Linked DNA regions of Methylibium petroleiphilum PM1. The protein of the gene in region 1 binds, or shares a complex with, the protein of each later gene. Links are inferred from orthologs where the notes say so. Each region holds a gene or a part of one and is shown in the gene's direction. Other genes may lie near its edges.

Region 1 (3,163 bases):
AGACGAGGCCGATCGTGACGGGGTCGAACCCCGCGGCGGGTACGTCAGTCATTGCTTTCCTCCTCTTCGCGGCCAGGCTCGGCGAGCGCGCCGCGCAGCTGCTGGAACAGCTCGCGGTAGGCCCGGCCGTGGCGGGCAGCACCGTCCGGCAGTGCGGGGACGGCTTCCTTGCGCGCGCTGCGGATCAGGCTGCGCAGCTGCTGCAGGTCGCTGCGCGGGTGCGCGGCGGTCCAGCGGGTGAGGGCGTCGTCGCTGGCCAGCAGTTCGGCGCGCCAGCGCTCGGCCTCGTGCAATGCGAGCGCATCCTTGGCGTGGCCGAGCTGGAACGAGGCAACCGCCTCGCGGATCGGCTCGATACCGCCGGCATCCTGCGCCCGGCGCATCAGCTTGCCCAGGTACTGGATCTGGCGGCGGCGGCCTTCATGGGACTTGGTGCGCTGGGCGGTTCGGACCGCCTCGCGGAGCGACTCGTCGATGCCGATGGCGTCGATGCGAGCGTCGGGCAGCGTCATCAGTGCTTCGCCCAGGGCCTGCAGCTCGTGCATGGCCTTCTTCAGCGCGGTCTTGCTGGGGCGCTCGGACGCATCGTCGTCGTCCAGTTCGTTCGTTTCGGTGTTCAAGCGGTGGCAGGCATCAGGGAAGGGGGAACGCCGCAGGGCGCTGGCTATCATAGTTGCGTGCCGCCGGCTCTCCCTGCGGCCGCACAGCCCCGCAGTTTCCAGGTCCCGCCATGTCCCGCACCCCCGAAGGTTTTGCCCATAGCCGAGCCCAGTTCGAGCAACTGATCGACGACGCGCTCGCGGTGGCCCGCGGGCTCGGGGCCAGCGATGCGGCGGCCGAGGTCAGCGAGGGCGCCGGCCTGTCGGTGTCGGTGCGCAAGGGCGAGGTCGAGACGGTCGAGCGCAACCGCGACAAGTCGCTCGGCGTCACCGTCTACCTGGGCCAGCGGCGTGGCAACGCCAGCACCTCCGATTTCTCGCGCGCCGCGCTGGAGCAGACGGTGCGCGCCGCCTACGACATCGCCCGCTTCACGGCCGAGGACCCGGCCGCCGGCCTGCCCGACGCGGCTGATCTGGCCACGCCCGAGGAAGCGGCGCGCGATCTCGATCTCTACCACCCCTGGGCGATCGACGCCGCCGGCGCCATCGAGCTGGCCTTGCGCTGCGAGGGCGCAGCCTTCGCGACCGACCGGCGCGTCACCAATTCTGACGGCTGCGGCGTCTCGGTCCAGCAGTCGCACTTCATGGCCGGCAACTCGCGCGGTTTCCGCGGCGGCTACGCCAGTTCGAGGCACTCGCTGTCGGTGGCTCCGATCGCCGGCCGGGGCAACGACATGCAGCGCGATGCCTGGTACAGCTCGATGCGGGACGCCGCCGAGCTCGCGTCCCCCGAGGCCGTGGGCCGCTACGCTGCCGAGCGCACGCTGGCGCGGCTGAAGGGCCGCAAGATCGCCACCTGCGAGGTGCCGGTGCTGTTCGAGTCGACGCTGGCCGCGGGTCTGCTCGGTGCCTACGTGCAGGCCACCAGCGGCGGCGCGCTCTACCGCAAGGCCACCTTCCTGGCCGACTGCCTGGGCAAGCCGGTGTTTCCCGACCACGTCGACATCGTCGAGCAACCGCACCTGCTCAAGGGCAAGGCCAGCGCACCGTTCGACGACGAGGGCGTGCGCACGCGCGCGCGCAAGGTGGTGGCCGGCGGGCGCGCCGAAGGCTATTTCCTGTCGAGCTACTCGGCGCGCAAGCTCGGCATGCACACGACCGGTCACGCCGGCGGCTCGCAGAACCTCACGCTGACGAGCCGGCTCACGGCGCCCGGCGACGACCTCGACGCGATGCTGCGCAAGCTCGGCCGCGGGCTGTTCGTCACCGAGCTGATGGGGCAGGGCGTCAACTACGTGACCGGCGACTACTCGCGCGGCGCGGCCGGCTACTGGGTCGAGGGCGGGCGCATCGTGCACCCGGTGCACGAGATCACCATCGCCGGCAGCCTGGGCGAGATGCTGCGCCGGATCGTCGCGGTCGGTGCCGATGCCTACACGATGGGCGGCAAGACCATCGGCTCGGTGCTGATCGAGCGCCTGAAGATCGCCGGCAGCTGAGGACGGTGCGTGCCTGGCGGGTAAGCCCCACGCCGGGCCGCGGAGGGCGCTCCTAGAATCTTTTCGATCCTTCCTTCCCTCTCCAGGAGTCGTCCTTGATGCAACGCCGTTCCTTCGTGCAACGGGCCGGTCTGGCCGGTGTGCTGGCCACGGGCGCCGCACCGGCGGTCGTGCACGCCCAGAGCAACCTGCGCTGGCGGCTGGCTTCGAGTTTCCCGAAGTCGCTCGACACGATCTTCGGCACGGCCGAACTGTTCGCGAAGAAGGTCGGCGAGATGAGCGGTGGCCGATTCCAGATCTCGGTGCATGCGGCCGGCGAGCTGGTGCCGGCCTTTGGCGTGGTCGACGCGGTGCAGAACGCCACCGTCGACATTGCCCACACCGCGCCCTACTACTTCTACGGCAAGGACCCGACCTTCTGCCTCGGCTGCGCGGTGCCGTTCGGGTTGAACTCCCGCCAGATGTCTGCGTGGATGTACGACGGCAACGGCCTGAAACTGATGCGCGAGTTCTACGCCAAGTACAACATCGTCAACTTCCCCGGCGGCAACACCGGTGCGCAGATGGGCGGCTGGTTCCGCAAGGAGATCAAGTCCATCGCCGACATCAAGGGTCTGAAGTTCCGCTGCAACCCGTTTGCCGGCCGCGTGCTCGAGCCCTTCGGCGTGGTGCCGCAGTCGCTGCCGGGCGGCGACATCTACCCCGCGCTCGAGAAGGGCACCATCGACGCGGCGGAATGGGTCGGTCCCTACGACGACCTCAAGCTCGGTTTCAACAAGGTGGCGCCGAACTATTACTACCCGGGCTGGTGGGAGGGTGGGCCGCAGCTCGACTTCTTCATCAACAACAAGGCGTGGGAGGCGCTGACGCCCGACTACAAGTCGATGATCGAGGCCGCCGCGGCGCAGTCGCACATCGAGATGCAGGCGCGCTACGACGCGCGCAATCCACCGGCTTTGAAGCAGCTGGTGGGTTCGGGCACCAAGCTCAAGCCCTTCCCGGCCGACGTGATGACCGCGGCATTCAAGTCGGCCGAGCAGATCTACGCCGACCTGTCGGCCAAGA
Region 2 (3,233 bases), 970 kb from region 1 along the record:
TTCGTCGGCTTCCTCTCCAGCAAGGCCGTCGAGCGCACGGCCCAGTTGCGGGAACTGGCCACGCGACCGGAGACGACCGTGCTGTTCGAGGCGCCGCACCGCATTGCCGCGCTGGCCGGCGCCCTGGCCGAGGTGATGCCGGCACGATCGCTGAGCCTGTGTCGCGAGCTGACCAAGCAGTTCGAGCACGTCGAGACCCTGGACGCCGAGGCCTTGCCGGGCTGGCTGGCGGCCGACCCGCACCGCCTCCGCGGCGAGTTCGTCCTCGTGCTGCACGCCCTGCCGGCTGCGGCCGCCGAAGACGGCCCGATGATCGCCAGCGCCGAGCGGCTGTTGCGCACCCTGGTCGCGGCACTGCCGCTGAAGCAGGCCGTGGCACTGACGGCCGAGGCCACCGGCGCCCCCCGCAATGCCCTCTACGAGCGGGCGCTGCAACTGAGATCCGGGGCGCCGACCGAGGACGACGACGCCTGAGCCTCGCTTCATCCCTTGGTCGGGACGGCCTGGCGATCGTGCTTCTGGTGCCGGATGTCGCGGCTGGCGCGGTTCTGCATGTTCGTCAGGCGCTTGCGTTCCGCGGGAGTCACATCACCGTCGGCCTTGGCTCGGCTTTCCGCCTTGCCGATGTGGGCCTGTTCCTTCTCGAGCCGGTAGGTCTCCCAGGGCGTCAGCGCGCCGGAGCCCACGCCCTGCTGAATGCGCTGCTCCTGCCGCTGCTCGCGCTGGTCGATGCGCGGCGTGGCGGTCACGCCTTGCGCAAAGCTGGCGCCCGCGGCGGCCAGCAGGACGGCACTCAACAGGACGGGAATGGTTTTCATTGCACTGGCTCCTTGCTCGGTCAAAGGTGGGAAGATGCTCCCCTCCTTCCAACGCCGAGGCTGCAAGGCCGTGCACCCGTCCACCGCGCGAATCGGTAAAGATTGGTGAAGCGTGTGACATCCCCTGCTACCTAGAATCGATATCCCATGATCTCGCGCGAACCCACCCTCGAACGCCTGGCCGTCGCTCGCCAGGTGCTGCTCGAACCCTTCGGCCTCGACGAGGCCAAGCTCGCCAACGCGCTGCGCGTGATCGGCGAGCACCGCATCGACGATGCCGACCTCTACTTCCAGTACACGCGCAGCGAGGGCTGGAGCCTGGAGGAGGGCATCGTCAAGAGCGGCAGCTTCGGCATCGACCAGGGCGTCGGTGTGCGCGCCGTGGCCGGCGAGAAGACCGCCTTCGCCTACAGCGACGACATCTCTGAAGCTGCCCTGCTGGACGCGGCGCGCACGGTGCGCACCATTGCGGCCTCGGGGATGAGCCGCTCGGTCAAGGTCGGCGGCGCGCCGAAGATCGCGGGCAGCCGCGTGCTGTACGCGCCGATGGACCCGATCGCGACGCTCGACAGCACACAGAAGGTGGCCTTGCTTGAGCGGGCGGAAAAGTTGGCGCGCGCGCGCGACCCGCGCGTGGTGCAGGTGATGGCCGGCCTGGCCGGTGAGTACGACGTGGTGCTGGTGGCCCGCGCCGATGGCACGGTCGCGGCCGACGTGCGTCCGCTCGTGCGCCTGAGCCTCACCGTGATCGCCGAGCAGAACGGCCGCCGCGAGATGGGCTCGGGCGGCGGAGGCGGGCGCTTCGGGCTTGGCTATTTTCGCGATGACGTGATCGCCGGCTACGTGGACCAGGCCGTCAACGCCGCATTGACGAACCTCGAGAGCCGCCCCGCACCGGCCGGCGAGATGACCGTGGTGCTGGGCCCGGGCTGGCCCGGCATCCTGCTGCACGAGGCCATCGGCCACGGCCTCGAAGGCGACTTCAACCGCAAGGGCTCCAGCGCCTTCAGCGGCAAGATCGGCAAGCGCGTCGCGGCCAAGGGCGTGACCGTGCTCGACGACGGCACCCTGCCCGACCGGCGCGGTTCGCTGAACGTCGACGACGAGGGCAACCCGAGCCAGCGCAACGTGCTGATCGAGGACGGCATCCTGAAGGGCTACATCCAGGATTCGATGAATGCGCGGCTGATGAAGGTCAAGCCGACCGGCAACGGCCGGCGCGAGAGCTACGCGCATGTGCCGATGCCGCGCATGACCAACACCTACATGCTGGGCGGCGACAAGAGCAGGGACGAGATCGTCGCAAGCATGAAGAAGGGCTTGTACGCCACCAACTTCGGTGGCGGCCAGGTCGACATCACGAGCGGCAAGTTCGTGTTCTCGGCCAGCGAGGCCTTCTGGGTCGAGAACGGCCGAGTCCAGTACCCGGTGAAGGGCGCCACCATCATCGGCAACGGCCCGGACGCATTGACGCGCGTGAAGATGATCGGCAACGACCTGCAGCTCGATACGGGCGTGGGCACCTGCGGCAAGGAAGGCCAGAGCGTGCCGGTCGGCGTCGGCCAGCCGACGCTGCGCATCGACGGGCTCACCGTGGGGGGTACGGCTTGACCTCAGCCGAGTCGCCGGCGACGGTGACCCTGGCGGACGTCGAGGCCGCTGCACGCCGGCTGGCCGGACAGGTGCTCGACACACCGTGTGTCGAGTCGAAGACGCTGTCCGAGATCACCGGCGCGCAGGTCTTCCTGAAGTTCGAGAACCTGCAGTTCACCGCTTCCTTCAAGGAGCGCGGCGCGTTGAACAAGCTGCTGGCGCTGGTCGCCGCGCGCGACGACGGCACCGCCGCGTTGAAGGGCGTGATCGCCGCCTCCGCCGGCAACCATGCGCAGGGCGTGGCGCATCACGCGCAGCGGCTGGGCCTGCGCGCGGTCATCGTGATGCCCCGGCACACGCCGACGGTGAAGGTCGAGCGCACGCGCGGCTTCGGTGCCGAGGTGCTGCTGCACGGCGAGAGCTTCGACGAGGCTCGCGCGCACGCGCTGGAGGTGGCCGCGGCGCAGGGCCTGAGCTTCGTGCACCCCTTCGACGATCCGCTGGTGATCGCCGGCCAGGGCACGATCGGCCTGGAGATGCTGCGCGCGCAACCGACGCTCGACACTCTGGTCATCGCCGTCGGCGGCGGCGGGCTGATCTCCGGCATCGCGACCGTCGCCCGGGCGCTGAAGCCCGGGCTGGAGATCGTCGGGGTGCAGACGGCGCGCTTTCCGGCGATGGTGAACCTCGTCAAGGGCCGCACCCATCCGCAAGGCACCAGCACGATCGCCGAGGGCATTGCCGTCGGTGAGCCGGGGCGGATCACGCGGGCGATCGTTCGCGACCTCGTCGACGACATGGTGCTGGTGGACGAAGCGGACA

Evidence for each region.
Region 2: the proteins of pmbA (region 1) and tldD are in contact, whole or in part, in a solved structure (PDB 5NJ9), measured with the Escherichia coli proteins. The link is inferred for Methylibium petroleiphilum PM1 from one-to-one orthologs.

What each region holds. Positions count from the first base shown.
Region 1 is NC_008825.1:3,015,416-3,018,578, reverse strand. The notes cover bases 64-2,914. They hold pmbA (metalloprotease PmbA), read left to right. Parts: upstream 64-730; coding sequence 731-2,098; downstream 2,099-2,914. Other genes in these bases: MPE_RS14300 (TRAP transporter substrate-binding protein), read left to right, coding at 2,197-2,914; yjgA (ribosome biogenesis factor YjgA), read right to left, coding at 64-620. In the rest of the region: mog (molybdopterin adenylyltransferase), read right to left, coding at 1-52; more of yjgA, read right to left, coding at 45-63; more of MPE_RS14300, read left to right, coding at 2,915-3,163.
Region 2 is NC_008825.1:3,985,669-3,988,901, forward strand. The notes cover bases 277-3,197. They hold tldD (metalloprotease TldD), read left to right. Parts: upstream 277-965; coding sequence 966-2,429; downstream 2,430-3,197. Other genes in these bases: rsmI (16S rRNA (cytidine(1402)-2'-O)-methyltransferase), read left to right, coding at 277-474; MPE_RS19025 (hypothetical protein), read right to left, coding at 483-818; MPE_RS19035 (threonine ammonia-lyase), read left to right, coding at 2,426-3,197. In the rest of the region: more of rsmI, read left to right, coding at 1-276; more of MPE_RS19035, read left to right, coding at 3,198-3,233. UniProt on the Escherichia coli protein: Metalloprotease involved in CcdA degradation. Suppresses the inhibitory activity of the carbon storage regulator (CsrA).